Regions from separate parts of the Solibacillus sp. FSL K6-1126 genome, predicted to be linked through region 2. Evidence: riboswitches for the same ligand, from Rfam matches in the RefSeq annotation. Region 2 holds a riboswitch; each other region holds the start of a gene.

The links. A riboswitch is a leader RNA that binds a small molecule or an ion and turns the genes downstream of it on or off. The one in region 2 is predicted to bind S-adenosylmethionine.
Region 1: another riboswitch for S-adenosylmethionine. It lies ahead of metK (methionine adenosyltransferase); the one in region 2 lies ahead of metA (homoserine O-acetyltransferase MetA).
Region 3: another riboswitch for S-adenosylmethionine. It lies ahead of MHH44_RS19330 (bifunctional homocysteine S-methyltransferase/methylenetetrahydrofolate reductase); the one in region 2 lies ahead of metA (homoserine O-acetyltransferase MetA).
Region 4: another riboswitch for S-adenosylmethionine. It lies ahead of MHH44_RS16050 (methionine ABC transporter ATP-binding protein); the one in region 2 lies ahead of metA (homoserine O-acetyltransferase MetA).

What each region holds. Positions count from the first base shown of each region.
Region 1 is NZ_JBBOPD010000001.1:3,117,331-3,121,549, forward strand. Features, by position in the region: gene MHH44_RS15405 (alpha/beta hydrolase) at 1-84, opposite strand, end outside; gene MHH44_RS15410 (gamma carbonic anhydrase) at 338-850, shown strand; gene metK (methionine adenosyltransferase) at 967-2,163, opposite strand; SAM riboswitch class I at 2,427-2,542, opposite strand; gene pckA (phosphoenolpyruvate carboxykinase (ATP)) at 2,742-4,219, shown strand, end outside.
Region 2 is NZ_JBBOPD010000001.1:2,053,928-2,058,146, forward strand. Features, by position in the region: gene MHH44_RS10060 (AAA domain-containing protein) at 1-1,000, shown strand, start outside; gene MHH44_RS10065 (nucleoside-diphosphate sugar epimerase) at 1,016-1,759, shown strand; SAM riboswitch class I at 1,832-1,939, shown strand; gene metA (homoserine O-acetyltransferase MetA) at 2,098-3,039, shown strand; gene MHH44_RS10075 (ABC transporter ATP-binding protein) at 3,091-3,861, opposite strand; gene MHH44_RS10080 (YitT family protein) at 3,985-4,219, opposite strand, start outside.
Region 3 is NZ_JBBOPD010000001.1:3,883,136-3,887,354, reverse strand. Features, by position in the region: gene hemG (protoporphyrinogen oxidase) at 146-1,531, shown strand; SAM riboswitch class I at 1,618-1,715, shown strand; gene MHH44_RS19330 (bifunctional homocysteine S-methyltransferase/methylenetetrahydrofolate reductase) at 1,818-3,662, shown strand; gene metH (methionine synthase) at 3,655-4,219, shown strand, end outside.
Region 4 is NZ_JBBOPD010000001.1:3,208,613-3,212,831, reverse strand. Features, by position in the region: gene MHH44_RS16075 (acyl-CoA dehydrogenase family protein) at 1-480, shown strand, start outside; gene MHH44_RS16070 (arsenate reductase family protein) at 804-1,160, shown strand; gene gcvH (glycine cleavage system protein GcvH) at 1,241-1,621, shown strand; gene MHH44_RS16060 (toprim domain-containing protein) at 1,711-2,037, shown strand; gene MHH44_RS16055 (thioredoxin family protein) at 2,045-2,347, shown strand; SAM riboswitch class I at 2,409-2,511, shown strand; gene MHH44_RS16050 (methionine ABC transporter ATP-binding protein) at 2,657-3,685, shown strand; gene MHH44_RS16045 (methionine ABC transporter permease) at 3,678-4,219, shown strand, end outside.

The DNA.
Region 1 (4,219 bases), 1.1 Mb from region 2:
TGCGTACCACCGATGATGTTCATATGCGCTATGAAGAATAACGACTACGGCTTTTGGTTGTTGCTCTGTTTCCCATTTCCACATGGCCAATACTCCTTACATATAAAATATTTTTATGACATAAACACGTGATCCTTTAATTCAGGAATGAGTTTGCCGATTATCAAAAAATTACGATATTGCACCTTCTTTAACATCGGCATCATTATATTACTATTTATTTGTATAATTATAATACATTCCGTTCTAAAAGAAATGTTAATTGAAAAATCTTCACGTTTTGTTACGATATCTATAGATTTATCTACAATTTTATAGAAGAAATGAGGAAATGCACATGATTTACCCTTATAAGGATAAAATACCAACGATTCACCCTTCTGCATTCATTGCAGACTATGCCACAATTACCGGTGATGTAACAATCGGTGCCGAAACTTCAATTTGGTTTAACACGGTAATTCGTGGCGATGTAAACAAAACTATAATTGGTGACCGTGTCAGTATCCAGGATTTGAGCTGCCTTCACCAAAGTCCCGCTGCCCCTCTCATTATTGAAGACGAAGTAACAGTAGGTCATCAAGTTACATTACATAGCTGTACAATTAAAAAACGCGCTTTAGTTGGTATGGGTTCCATCATACTGGACGGGGCTGTTATAGGCGAGGGTGCATTTATTGGTGCCGGCAGTCTTGTACCACCGGGAAAAGTGATTCCTCCCAATTGTTTAGCGATGGGTCGCCCAGCAAAAGTCGTACGTGAAGTGACAGCAGAAGATCGCGCAGATATGGATCGGATAATTTCAGAATATGTGGCAAAAGGGCAATACTATAAATCACTTCAAAAATAATTTAACAGTCATTCCCCTCTTTGAATCTTATAAATCTATACCTTGTTAAAAAGAAATCTTATATAAGATCATAAAAAAGGAGCTATCCATTAAACTGGATGCTCCTTTTTATTATATTAAATTCCTGCTTTAGCTTTCAATTCAGCCGCTTTATCCGTACTTTCCCATGGCACATTTAAATCTGTGCGACCGAAATGTCCGTATGCTGCTGTTTGCTTATAAATCGGACGACGTAAATCAAGCATTTTAATAATGCCCGCAGGACGTAAATCAAATAGCTCACGTACCCAGTTCACGATTTTTGATTCTTCTACTTTTCCTGTACCGAATGTATCAACCGCGATTGATACAGGTTGTGCAACACCGATTGCATACGCCAGTTGCACTTCAGCACGGTCAGCTAGGCCAGCTGCTACAATGTTTTTAGCAACATAACGTGCTGCATATGCTGCAGAGCGGTCAACTTTTGTCGCATCCTTACCGGAGAATGCTCCGCCACCATGACGCGCATAGCCGCCGTAAGTATCAACAATAATTTTACGACCTGTAAGACCTGCATCTCCTTTAGGCCCGCCGATTACGAAACGACCTGTTGGGTTGATGAAGTATTTTGTTGCTTCATCCAATAATTGAGCAGGAACAACCGGTTTAATAACGTGCTCTTTAATATCTGTTTGAATTTGTTCTAATGTTGCTTCTTCATCATGCTGTGTTGAAATAACGATTGTATCCACACGAACAGGTTCATTGTTTTCATCATATTCGATTGTTACTTGTGTTTTACCATCCGGACGTAAATATTCCAATTCTCCTGATTTACGTACTTCTGTTAAACGACGTGCTAATTTATGAGCTAAAGAAATTGGCATCGGCATTAATTCCGGTGTTTCGTTACATGCATAGCCGAACATTAATCCTTGGTCGCCTGCACCGATTGCTTCCAGTTCATCATCCGTCATTGAACCTTCACGTGCTTCCAATGCTTGGTCAACACCTTGTGCAATGTCAGGTGATTGCTCTCCTACAGCTACTAGTACTGCAAGGTTTTCCGCATCAAAGCCGTACTTACCGCGTGTGTAGCCGATTTCTGCCACTGTATCACGGATAATTCCTTTCATATCTACATAAGTAGAAGTTGTAATCTCACCAGATACTAGTACTAAGCCTGTTGTTACCGTAGTTTCACAAGCTACACGTGCATTTGGATCTGCAGCTAAAATAGCGTCTAAAATGGCATCCGAAATTTGGTCACAAATTTTATCCGGATGTCCTTCCGTTACACTTTCTGATGTAAACAGTCGACGATTTGTCATGTCATTTCCTCCTAAATCACTTTGGCAATTGTTTTTTATTGATACGGTACTCATTACCCATGTCCGTTATATAAAGCAATTACGCTAATGCGTATCTACCTTTTAACGTCAAGCTATATTTGCTTTAACACGAGGGTCTGAAAGGCTGTAACTATATAATTTTCGCTCAGCACGAAATTGTAAAACAAAATAAAAAAAATCCTTTCTCTCATAGCCGTGTTCATCACACGTGAGGAAAGGATATTACGTTTCGTTACCTTTCACTCTTATCGTTCAAGGGAATTTTTGCCCTTGCATCAGGTTGGCACCAACACGTATAAAATATACGCAGGTTGCCGGGTTTCATAGGGCCTGCCCCTCCACCAGCTCGGGATAAGAGTATCCGTTCAATTAAACATCTTACGCAAAAAAACAAGTGCTGTCAACAAATTTTGACGTATTTCGCAATGTTTAAAATTCCGGAAAAAATAATTTGCAATTAGTATAGATTATTTCACTTAATGTGTTATACTATTTTTGAATTAGGAATCAACTCCCCTCTATAAGGGAATACTATAAAAAAGGATGGTATTTAATAGATGAATTCGGTAGAAATTGCTAACGAGCTGAAAGAACTTTTAAACGGGGAAAACATCAAAACTCAATTATCTGTTCCACAATTAGTTGAAAAAGCTACATCACGCGGAGAAGCCGTGCTGACTGTTGAAGGTGCATTACGTGCCCAAACAGGAAAATACACTGGCCGTTCTCCAAAAGATAAATATATAGTAAAAGAAGAAATTTGCAACAATAAAATCGATTGGGGCAAAGTTAACCGTCCGATTTCTGCAGAGGTATTTGATAAACTTTATGTGAAAGTTGTAAATTACTTAAAAGAACGTGACGAGTTATATGTATTCAACGGTTTTGCAGGTGCAGACAAAGAGTCTCAATTATCCATTAAAGTAATTAATGAATATGCTTGGCATAATCTATTCTGTCATCAATTGTTCATCCGCCCAACAGCAGACGAATTGGCTAAACATGTTGCCGAGTTTACAATCGTATCTGCGCCAAACTTCAAAGCAGATCCTGAAGTAGACGGTACAGGATCGGAAACATTCATTATAACATCTATTGAAAAGAAAATCATCTTAATCGGCGGAACTGAGTACGCAGGTGAAATGAAGAAGTCAATCTTCGGTATTATGAACTACTTATTGCCTGAACAAGGTATCTTCCCAATGCATTGCTCTGCAAACGTTGGTGAAGGTGGCGATGTTGCATTATTCTTCGGTCTATCTGGTACGGGAAAAACAACTTTATCTGCTGATAAAGATCGTAAATTAATCGGTGACGATGAGCACGGTTGGTCTGATAACGGCGTATTCAACATTGAAGGTGGATGCTATGCAAAAACAATCAACCTATCTGCTGAAAATGAGCCGGAAATTTATAATGCAATTCGCTTTGGTTCAGTACTGGAAAACGTTGCGGTAGATCCTGAAACACGCGAATGCGACTATGCTGACGGTTCATTAACAGAAAATACACGTGTCGCTTACCCTATCGACTATATTGACAATATTGTGTTACCATCAGTAGCAGGTCATCCAAATACAATCGTCTTCTTAACAGCCGATGCATTTGGTGTATTACCTCCTATTTCTAAATTGACAAAAGAGCAGGCAATGTATCACTTCCTAAGTGGTTTCACATCAAAACTTGCCGGCACAGAACGTGGTGTAACAGAGCCAGAACCAGTATTCTCTACATGCTTCGGTTCTCCATTCCTACCGCTTGCTGCAACAGTTTATGCAGAGCAATTAGGTAAGAAAATTGATGAGCACGGTTCACAAGTTTTCCTAGTAAACACTGGTTGGACTGGTGGCGAATATGGTGTAGGCAGCCGTATGAAGCTTTCTTATACACGTGCAATGGTTCGTGCTGCAATCGATGGTAAATTAAATAACGTTGAGACAACTCAAGATGCAGTATTTGGATTAAACATTCCAGTAGCCGTTGAAGGTGTACCATCTAGCGTATTAAATCCTCGTGATGCATGGGCAGATAAAGC
Region 2 (4,219 bases):
AACATGTGTTGCTTCAGCAAATAAAGAGTTTATGGACAACTATCCGACATTTGATGTTGTCATTATTGACGAAGTTTCGAAAGCAACACCACCTGAACTGTTACTGCCGATGTTAAAAGGTGCCAAAATCATTTTAGTTGGGGATCATCACCAGCTGCCGCCACTTGTCGGGGATGCGACGTTTGAAGAGACATTGGAGCAAGTTGTGAAGGAAAGTACAACATTTGAAGAAAAACGGGAGCTTGAAAAGTTACTGGAAGAATCATTGTTCGAGCGTCTTTATAACAATCTGCCGTCACAAAACAAAACAATGCTCGCACTTCAATATCGTATGCATAAAAATATTATGTCAACTATCACACCGTTTTACGAAAATGAATCCGAACAGCTGCAATGCGGGTTAGAGGATTCAGATGCTGTACGTGACCATTTCCTTGAAACATCCAAAATTACGCGGAAACACCATTTACTATGGCTCGATATTCCGAACAAAAAGCCGTATTTTGAAGAGCGTATGAAGGAAGGTTCGAGTCTATTCAATTTGGCTGAGCTGGATCAAATTAAACAGCAGCTGCTTGAATTGAATGCAGCGACAGAACAAGCGAAAGCACAAGGATTGATTCCGCAGGACGCATTAAAATCGGTTGGCGTTATTTCTTTCTACGCTGAGCAAGTAAAACGCATCAACCGTTTGATTGAACAGGAAATCAGTGTACCGCATTTACACATCCGTACAGGATCAGTCGATAAATTCCAAGGGATGGAGATGGATGTGATTATCGTCAGCATGGTGCGGAACCATGACAATGAGCGCGGAGAAATCGGGTTTGCGAAAGATTACCGCCGCCTTAATGTTGCATTATCCCGCGCAAGGGAACTGCTGATCATGATCGGCAGTACTGAAATGTTCACAAAGCGGCCTAAAAGCGCGAAAACACGGGATATGTATGCCCATGTATTAACGACAGTAAAAGAGCAAGACGGCTATTATGCTGTGTAGAAACAGGGGGATTGAATGGATTTACAAATTACAGTTTTACAGCTGCAGAAAGAACTCATCCAAAACCCGTCCATTGAAATAAAAAAGCAAATGCAATATGCCATTCCGATTCACACATTGGAAGTAAAATATCATCCGGTGATGCGCAATGCGATGGATATTTTAATGAAGATGATGCTCATTTCTTTTGAGAAGGCAAAGCTGAAAAATGTTGAGTTATTAGCCGAAATTTTGTTAGTGGAACCGTTATTTATTCATGATTTGACGAATAAAATGTTACGACTGGGTATGATTGTGAAGGAACAGGAATTTGCACTTACCGCTAAGGGTAAGGCACAGCTGGAATCGGGCATTTTTGAAGAGGAGCTTGAAGAAACAAGTTATTTTATTCAATACAGCCCGATCCATGAGCAGCCACTGGATGGTGATCTGGAGGAATTTGCGGATTTGGAGGAGTTTCCGGAGCCTTTCCCGACAATCGAAACGGAAGAAATCGAAGCAATTGAAGAAGCGGTGCTGATTGAATTCATTCAGCAGCAACTATCCGAACAACCGGTTGCGGAAGATGAAGTACCGCATTATATTACAAGTGTTGTTTCGACGGAATCGATCCAGATTAATGATATACCGGTCCTATGTTTTTTGCTTTTCGATCAAAAGGAAAACAGACATTTTGTGCGGGTATACAATACATTGACATGTGTATGGGATGAACAGCTGGAGACAATGTTATTCAATATAGAAAAAGAGCAGCTTTAGTAAGTGTGAAATAATATTTTTAGAATTATTGCAAAATTATAAAGTACATGATACACTAATGACAATTTAATAGTCTTATCAAGAGAAGCGGAGGGACTTGGCCTTATGATGCTTCAGCAACCTCTAGTTCAACTAGAAAGGTGCTACTTCCAGCAAGGTGTCAACCTTGGCAGATAAGAACGGGTAAAAAGGCCCCTCTCATTTCTGTTTTTGCTGGAATGAGAGGGGCTTTTTATATTGTTCTGAAACAGTTTGTTTCAAACGTAAAACAATGCATTGCCTGAAAACCACAAGATTATTAAAAGATTGTTGAAAAAGTTTATGAGGGGGAAAGTGGAATGCCGATTAATATCCCGAAACATTTACCGGCGGGAGAGCTGCTTAGAAAAGAGAAGATTTTCGTTATGGAGGAAGACCGTGCGAAAACGCAACAAATTCGACCGTTAAATATTTTAGTGTTTAATTTAATGCCTGAAAAAGAAAAAACCGAGCTGCAATTGCTGCGTTTACTCGGGAATACACCGTTACAGGTAGATGTGACATTTTTAAACACGGCTACATACGAATCAAAAAATGTTTCCAAATCACATTTAGATACATTTTACCGAACATTCGACCAAGTAAAGCACCGTCGTTTTGATGGACTGATCATTACCGGTGCGCCAGTAGAGAAAATGGATTTTGAAGAGGTAGGCTACTGGAATGAAATCACGCATGTTATGGATTGGGCAAATGAACATGTCACTTCGATCATGTATATATGTTGGGGCGCCCAAGCTGCCCTGTACCATCATTTTGGTATTGGAAAGTTCGAATTGCCGAAAAAATGCTCCGGTGTCTATTCCCATGTGATTACGGATTTAACAGTAGATTTAGTGCGGGGCTTCAGCGATGAGTATGTGGCACCGCATTCACGTCATACGTCGGTTTCGATTGATGAAGTGCGGGCACATCCTGACTTGCGTCTTCTAAGCTATTCGGATGACGCAGGGGTGTTTATTGTTCAATCGAAAAACAATAAACATATTATGATTACCGGGCATCTGGAATATGATGCAACGACACTATCCGATGAGTACTTCCGCGATAGAGAAAAGGACCCGGACAATACGGAAATGCCGGTCAACTATTTCCCGAATAACGACCCGCTACAAAGACCGAAAAATGTTTGGCGTGCCCATTCGCATCTGTTGTTCTACAACTGGCTGAACTATTACGTATACCAAGAAACACCGTATGAATGGCATTACGTCGATGAAAATATTGAATATCATATTTAATTTGTGTAAATGAAATGAACCAGCAGGAGGTGGACTCCGGCTGGTTCGATTTTATTTTATTGCAACCCAGGCACGTTCGCGTTCTATCTGCAAACTGATTTCCCGCCCGAAGAAATCGCTTAATAATTCGTCCGTTAAAACAACTTCCCGTGCACTTGCTTCCACATTTTTTCCGTCTTTCATCAGAAGCACATGGCTAAAACAAGGGAGAATTTCTTCTACATGGTGTGTAACATAAATGAGGGTAGGGGCGTTTTCCGCTTCTGCAATCTGTTCAATCGTTTGCAGCAAGTTTTCCCGTTCAATCAGGTCCAGGCCCCCGCACGGCTCATCCAGTATTAAAATTTCTGGATCTGCCATAATGGCCCTGGCGATTTGAACACGCTGCCGTTCACCTTGTGACAAATGCTCAAATGATTTATTCGCTAAATGATCACAGTGAAAATGTTTCATAATAGAAACGGCATGATCAATTTCTTCTTCCGTCACATCGTTAAATAGACGAAGGGCACCGAACTTCCCGCTGAGCACGATTTCAATCGCATTATCCTGCCAATTGAAGTTATCGATCATCGCATTGCTCACCCAGCCGATCCGCGTTCGAAGCTTCGGTATATACGTCTTGCCGTAGATTTCACCGAGCACCTGGACTTTTCCTTCATTTGGCCAAATATAGCCGTTAATTACTTTTAGTAAGGTTGTTTTACCGGATCCGTTTAACCCTAAAATCGCCCAATGCTGTCCTTTTTGTACATGCCAGCTTAAATCATTTAAAATCTTTTTATCATTGCGATATAAATGGATATTTTCAATATGTATCATTTAAAAACACCTCCACTTTCTACTATGCACTCTTTTCCAATTGAACGGAAGTATTTTTTGAAAATTGTAACAATTCGAGCGAAAAAAAGAAAGCAAACGCATAATGCTTGCTCTCCTCATTATTTATATAACAACACTTTCGACACCTGCTGCGCGGTGGAACAGCTTTCCGTTCCATTTGAGCGCCCATTGTACGACAGGCCCTAAGCCGAACGCCATAAATACAGTACCGATTCCAACAGGTCCGCCCAATACAAAACCTAATACAGCAACCGTTACTTCCATTGTAGTACGTGCGCGGTTGACACTCCAGCCGAGGCGATGCACCAACAGCAGCATTAACGTATCACGAGGCCCT
Region 3 (4,219 bases), 1.8 Mb from region 2:
TAGAGGCCATCCTACCTGGGAATATGTCGAGGGAGGGTGGCTTTTCTTATGAGGTTCTGAAAATTGTAATACCCAGCTGACCATATTTCGTATGAAAAAGTTTATACTATAAGAAGAGAAGCGAACGAAATAGGAGAGAATGGATATGAAAACAGTAGTAGTTGTAGGTGGAGGAATTACCGGGCTATGTACGATGCATTATCTGAAAAATAAAATGCATGAGCAAAACGTGGAAGCACGGTTAATACTGATTGAAAAGAACGCATATTTAGGCGGAAAAATTCATTCCGAATACGATAAAGGTTTTATTATGGAAACAGGGGCTGATTCAATTGTAGCACGCCATTCAGGGGTATTGGAGCTTGTTAAGGAGCTTAATTTTGAATCAGAGCTTGTCTATAACGAAACAGGTATTTCCTACATTCATACGAATAGCGAGCTGTATGCTATTCCGGCAGGTTCGACATTCGGTATTCCGATGAGTGTAGAATCGCTCATGTCGAGTACGTTAATTTCAGAAGAAGGAAAGAAGAGGGCCCTTCAAGATTTAGAAATCCCGAATACTAAATTTACTAAAGAAAGCTCTATCGGTACGTTTTTAGAATATTTTTTAGGTGAAGAAATTGTTCGAAAGCAAATTGCCCCAGTATTGGCAGGAGTTTATTCAGGCGATTTATATCAATTAAGCCTGGCATCTACATTGCCGTATTTAGTGGATTATAAAAACAACTACGGATCGATTATTAAAGGCTTCGAGGCACATCGCGAGCAATTCGAAAAAGCTGCGAATAAGAAGTTTATTTCTTTCCGTCCGGGTTTATCAGCATTAATCAATCGTATAGAAGAACAGCTGCCGGAAGTTGAATTCATGAGAAAGACAGTAACAAAGCAAATTCTAAAAAAAGGTGAGCAATATGAAGTCGTGCTGGAAGATGAAATAATATTGGCAGATATTGTTGTACTGGCCGTTCCAAATGAGACGGTACGTCATGTAATACAGGATGATTCATTAGAGGAACAGCTGAAAAAGTTCACGACGGCATCTACTTTAACGATGTATGTTGGCTTTGATGTACCGGACGATATATTACCGGCTGATGGTACCGGCTTTATCGTTTCGCATAATAGTGATTTAGTTTGTAATGCATCGACATGGACGAGCCGTAAATGGAAGCATACGTCAGCAGAAGGCAATTTACTCGTTCGCTTGTTTTATAAAGATATTAATCCGCGCTATGAAGAGTTGGCAGCCATGTCAGATGAAGAACTGACAAAAGTTGCATTGGAAGACATTCGTCTCAGCTTAGGTGTTGAAGCGGATCCAACTGTCATTAATGTAACAAAGTGGATTGACCAAATGCCGCGCTATGATTTGGCGCATAATGAAGCCTTATCAAAAGTTATACAGCAACTGGCAACGGATTACCCGAATGTTCTATTAGCGGGATGTGCCTATTTCGGAGTAGGAATCGGTGCTTGTATTCAAAACGGCAAAAAAACAGCTGAACACATTATTAGTCGAATTATGTAAAGAAATACTTCATTCAGCTAAAGGGTATTGACGGACGTATTAGATAACGTTATGATTCATTTAAATATTTCAAAAATTCATATTATTTCTTATCAAGAGAAGTCGAGGGACTGGCCCGATGAAACTTCAGCAACCAACATTAAGTCAGGTGCTAAATCCAGTGGCGAATGCCAGAAGATGAGAAGGGATTAAGTCGATAACTACTATGCCTTCTTTTCTTTAATGAAAGAAGGCTTTTTTGTATCGTTAAAATACTGAAAATACTGTAAATGATGGAGTGAAGGCAATGGGTTTACTTGAAGAATTACAAACACGGGTTTTAACAGCCGACGGAGCAATCGGGACACTTCTTTATTCATATGGGTTGGATTATTGCCATGAAGAAATGAATATTGCCCGTCCTGATATTATAGAGAAAATTCATAGTGAATATATTGCGGCAGGTGCAGATATTATTCAGACCAATACATATGGAGCTAACCGTATTAAGCTTGCACGTTATGGCTATGAAAGTCGTGTGAAGGAGTTTAATGAAGCAGCGTTAAAGATCGCAAAGCGGGCAGCTTCCCTGGATGGGCAATATGTTCTGGCAACAATCGGTGGTATTCGGGGAATTCGTAAAAGTGATGCAACATTAGATGAAATTTTAGCTGCGTTCCAAGAACAGGCGGAAGTATTACTAGCAGGTGAACCGGATGGATTTTTATTGGAAACGTATTACGATTTTGAAGAATTATCGCATTGTGTCCATCTATTACGTTCGATGACCGATTTGCCGATCATTGCTCAAGTGACGATGCAGGAACCGGGTGTCCTTCAAAATTTAATGACGTTAAATGAAGCGTTTCAAGACTTGGAAAGGTTAGGTGCAGATATTGTTGGGAGTAACTGCCGATTAGGTCCTTTCCATACAATTCAGGCATTTGAAGGGGTTAATTTACCGAATAAAGCTTTTTTATCAGCTTATCCGAATGCATCATTATTGGACATTGAAGATGGTCGAGTAGTTTATGAGTCGGAAACCGATTATTTCGCACGTGCAGCAGTTGAACTCGTAAACCAAGGTGTCCGTTTAATTGGCGGATGCTGCGGGACGACACCGAAGCATATTGCAGCCGTAAAAAAACGTTTGGCGAATATGCAGCCAATTGAAACAAAAGAAGAAAAACCCGGCCATACACAATTTGTCCGAATTCCGGAGCCACGTAAACAGGAGCCGCTCCACGAAAAAGCAAAACGTGAACGTTCAGTTATAGTGGAACTGGATACGCCACGTCATCTGGAAATTGACGGATTTGTAGAAGGGGCAAAACAGTTATCTAAAGCAGGAGCCGATGTCATTATGATGGCTGATAACTCACTTGCTTCACCGCGCATCAGTAATATCGCGATGGCTGCGATTTTAAAAGAGCAAGGAATTCGTTCATTGCCGCATTTGACATGCCGTGACCGAAATTTAATTGGGCTTCAGTCACATTTAATGGGACTTGATGCACTGGAACTTCATGATATTCTTGTCGTGACAGGGGACCCGACAAAAGTAGGGGATTTCCCGGGGGCGACGAGCGTATATGATGTTTCATCAATGGAACTGATTTCTCTAATTAAGCAGTTAAATAAAGGTGGTTCTTTTACTGGGAAATCGCTGCGTAAACAGGCAAATTTCTCGGTAGCCGCTGCCTTTAATCCGAATGTTCGTGTACTGGACCGTGCTGTAGCCCGTTTAGAAAAGAAAATCGAGCATGGAGCAGATTACTTTATTTCACAGCCGGTTTATACGAAAGAAAAGATTATCGAAATCTATGAGGCGACGAAGCATTTGGAAACACCGATTTATATCGGGATTATGCCACTAACATCTTCACGCAGCGCGGAATTTTTACATCATGAAGTACCGGGCATTAAACTGTCCGATGAAGTACTTGCGCGCATGGCTGCCTGTGGGGATGACAAGGAAGCATCGACAGCAGAAGGAATCGCGATTGCTAAAGAGCTGCTCGATACAGCATGTGAATACTTTAACGGTATTTATTTAATTACACCGTTTTTACGCTATGATATGACGCTGGAATTAATGGACTATGTAAAACAATATGATGTGGAAAGTAAAGGAGTTCAGTCGAATGTATAATCACCCGATTCATGAGCAATTACAAAAAAGAATACTTATCATCGATGGTGCCATGGGGACGATGCTTCAGGCAGAAAACCTAACATATGAAGATTTTGGCGGAGAAGACTTAGACGGTTGTAATGAAAACCTGGTACTGACAAGACCTGATGTATTGAGTAAAATTCATCGTGCCTATTTAGCTGCAGGCGCTGATATTATTTGTACCAATACGTTTGGTGGAACACCACTCGTGTTGGATGAATATGACTTAGGTGACAAGGCAGTTGAAATTAATAAGCGGGCGGTTGAAATTGCACTAGAGGCTGCAAAAGAGTTTTCGACACCAGAATGGCCGCGCTTTGTCGCAGGTGCAATCGGGCCAACGACTAAAACATTGTCGGTAACAGGCGGTATAACATTTGAAGAGCTGGAAGAAAACTTTTATATCCAGGCAAAAGCACTAATTGAAGCGGGAGCGGATTTGCTCTTAATGGAAACTTCCCAGGATATGCTTAATGTTAAAGCAGGAACGATTGCCATTCACCGTGCATTTGAGGAACTTGGCAAAGAGCTGC
Region 4 (4,219 bases), 1.2 Mb from region 2:
GAACTGCAAAACGAGCTACTAATGCTTATGCCTGAAGAAATTGGCCAAGGTGCTTTAGAGCAAGAGAAATATTTAGTGAAAAATGCGAAGAAAATCGCAGTACTTGCAGCAGGTGCAGCAGCACAACGCTACGGTGCAAAACTGGATGCCGAGCAGGAGCTGTTAGTGAACATCGCGAACATTGCAAACCAATTATACGCAATGGAATCTGCAGTAATCCGTACACAAAAAGCAATCGAGCGTGACGGAGAAGAAAAAGCAGCACAAAAAATCCTTTACACTCAAATTTTCTGTCAGGAAGCATTCGCAGAAATCGAAAAAGAAGCAAAAGAAACATTGATCGCTTCAGTTGAAGGTGACGATGCACGTATGATTTTATCGGCTTTACGTAAATTAACGCGTAACAACCCTTACAACTTAATTCCGAAAAAACGTGAAGCTTCAGTGAAATTAATTGAAGCAGAAAAGTATGTAGTTTAATAAAATACTATAGTCGGGTGCATGACACTGCACCCGATTTTTCTATGTTGTTCTAATATAATGTAAAATGTTCTAATATATTTTTACATGATCTAATATATCTCGGAAGTTCTAATATAAGTTTCCTTTCTTCTAATATGACCGCCAAAGTTTCAAATAAACGAAACCATTCTTCTAAAATACGACCAGCATGTTCTAATATCGGCACAAATCTTCTAATAAAACCCATATTCATAAAAACGCCAATAATACGAACACATTTTTGATTTGTCCTTCTATATCCGTTACAATATAGGAAAATCCAGGGCAAAAGGAGTACTTACATGACAGTAAAATTCATTCAATATCCAAAATGTACAACGTGTAAAAAAGCGCAAAAGTGGCTAGATGAGCAAGGTGTGGACTATGAAAATATTCATATCGTAGAACAGACACCATCTAAAGAGGAGATTAAAGCAATTTATGAAGCAAGTGGAGTGCCATTAAAGAAATTCTTCAATACGTCCGGTATGAAATATCGGGAATTAGGTCTTAAAGATAAATTAGCGACAATGTCCGAGGATGAGCAATTAGAGCTATTGGCATCAGATGGTATGTTAATTAAGCGACCGATCGTAACAGATGGAAAAAAATTAACTTTAGGATTTAAGGAGTCTGACTTCTTAGAAACTTGGAAATAAACAGTTATTCACATTGTATTTCCGAACGAAATATGGCAAAATGAACTTGAATGTACTACATATAACATGGAGGTTTTCGAATGAGCACACCAAAAGAATTACGTTATTCAAAAGAGCATGAGTGGGTAAAAATAGAAGACGGTAAGGCAACAATCGGTATTACGGATTTCGCACAATCTGAATTAGGTGATATCGTATTCGTAGAATTACCTGAAGTAGGCGATGAGATTTCAAAGGATCAGCCATTCGGTAGTGTAGAGTCTGTAAAAACAGTTTCTGAACTATATGCACCACTTTCTGGTAAAGTAGTTGCAATCAACGAAGAATTACTGGACAACCCAGAATACGTTAATGAATCTCCATACGGAAATGCATGGATGGTTACTGTTGAGTTAACAAGTGAAGCGGAAGTTGAAGAATTATTAGACGCAGATGCTTACACTGCATTAATCGAACAATAATATGAAACACTAAAGCCTTCTATAGTAAGGTTTTAGTGTTTTTTTGTTATTCTATACATAAAGGTGACTTTGAAAGGAAGCGTGTACGTATGGGAAAATGCCTTGTTGTCGAAGGACGTGCCGATAAGTTGAGATTAATCCCGATTTTAGCAGAGGACGTGACAATTATTTGTACAAATGGCACAATAAGCGAAGTCAATTTGATTGATTTATTAGAAGGTTATGAGCAAGATGAAATTATCACTATGTTTGATGCAGATAAAAACGGTGAAAAGTTACGTAAACTGATGAACCGTGCATATCCTGAAGCACAACAGCTAATCATACCTCACGAATATATTGAAGTAGAAAAAACACCTACTAAAATCTTAAGGGATATTTTACTACGAGCAAAATTTTTAGTAAAAGAAGGATGACAGTATAATGGAACAATGGACGCAACAGCAATGGGAACAAAACGTACAACAATATGATCAGACAGCATTTTTCCTATATACGCCTATGTGCGGCACATGTGAAGTATCGGAAAAAATGTTGGAAGTAATTGAGAAATTACTACCAGATCTCCCGCTTGGTATGGCAAATATCAATTATTTAGGGGATTTACCTTATGAACTGAAAATTGAAAGTGTACCTTGTTTAATCGTTTCAGACAACGGAGAACTAACGAATAAAATTTATGCATTTAAATCCGTACCGTTTTTGTATGAAATATTAAAAAAGTAATTGACGTAGTCACTTTGTCGTGATAAAGTAACATTCATAATAATAAAACTTAATAACGTTGCTCTTATAAAGAGAGGTGGAGGGAAGTGCCCTATGAAGCCCGGCAACCAGCGATTACGCAAAGGTGCCAATTCACACAAAGTGTAAACTTTGAAAGATGAGAGAACGGTTTACCGTATAAATGTATGTGAAACCTTTCTACTTGTCTTGGTAGAAAGGTTTTTTTCATTCAGCGGATGTTTTGGATGAAAAAAGAACATGATTTTGAAATAGCAGGAAGGTTATTTCAATTTAGAAGGAGTACAACCGATGATTGATATACAAAATATTACAAAAGTGTATAACACGAAAAATGGTAAGCTTACGGCAGTTGATAATGTAAGCCTATCGATCAACAAAGGAGAAATATACGGTATTATCGGCTACAGTGGTGCCGGTAAAAGTACAATGATTCGCCTATTGAACGGTTTGGAAAAGCCAACGACAGGTTCTGTCATTGTAGGTGGTCAGGATATTGCAAAAGCTTCCGGGGCTAAATTACGAGAAGCACGTCAAAAAATAAGTATGATTTTCCAGCACTTCAATTTACTTTGGTCACGTACCGTTGAAGAAAACATCGCATTTCCACTTGAAATAGCAGGTGTTTCAAAAGCTGATCGTGAAAAACGAGTAGAAGAGTTAATTGAACTTGTTGGTTTAAAAGGAAGAGGGAAAGCGTATCCTTCTCAACTTTCAGGCGGTCAAAAGCAGCGTGTTGGCATTGCCCGTGCGTTGGCAAATAATCCGGAAGTGCTTTTATGTGATGAAGCGACTTCAGCACTTGATCCTGAAACAACGGATTCAATTTTGGAATTGCTGCTTGATATTAATAAAAACATCGGACTTACAATTGTACTCATTACACATGAAATGCATGTTATCCGTAAAATCTGTAACAGAGTAGCTGTTATGGAAGCCGGAAAAGTAGTGGAACAGGGAGATGTATTACAAGTGTTCCAACATCCGCAAGCACCGATTACGAAAAACTTCGTGTCGCAAGCTTCTGGTGAAACACAGGAAACGCAAGCATCACTGGAACAGATTTTAGCCAATTATCCAGAAGGCAAAATCGCTAAATTAACATTTGCAGCGGCAACGACAGAACAGCCTGTCATCTCACAAATGATTAAGCAATTTGACGTAGTTGTTAATATAGTGCATGGCAAAATCTCAAATACAACGGGCGGTTCGTTTGGTACATTGTTTATTCATATCGATGGCGAGCCAAAAGCAGTCGCGGAAGCATTAAGCTTTTTAGCGAAGCAAGAAATTCAGGCGGAGGTGATTGAGCATGTTTAATCAATTATTTCCAAACGTAGATTGGGGTAAAATGCTCGAAGCAACATATGAAACAATTTATATGACGGCTGTTGCGACAGTCATCACATTTATACTAGGACTTCTAATTGGTATTGTCTTATTTTTAACGAGCGACAACCAATTATGGGCAAATAAAATTGTACACTTTTTGACAGGGTCACTTGTGAATATTTTCCGCTCGATTCCATTTATCGTCTTGATCATTTTATTAATTCCATTTACGAAGTTTTTACTTGGAACCATCCGTGGTGCCAATGCAGCATTACCTGCGCTTATTATCGGTGCAGCACCGTTTTATGCGCGCATGGTGTTAATTGCATTAAGAGAGATTGATAAAGGTGTTATAGAAGCGGCTCGCTCAATGGGAGCGAAAACTTCTACGATTATTTGGAAAGTGCTGATTCCGGAAAGCTTACCGGCATTAATTTCAGGTATTACTGTTACAGCTGTCGCTTTAGTAGGGTATACAGCAATGGCCGGCATCATTGGTGCGGGTGGTTTAGGAAACCTGGC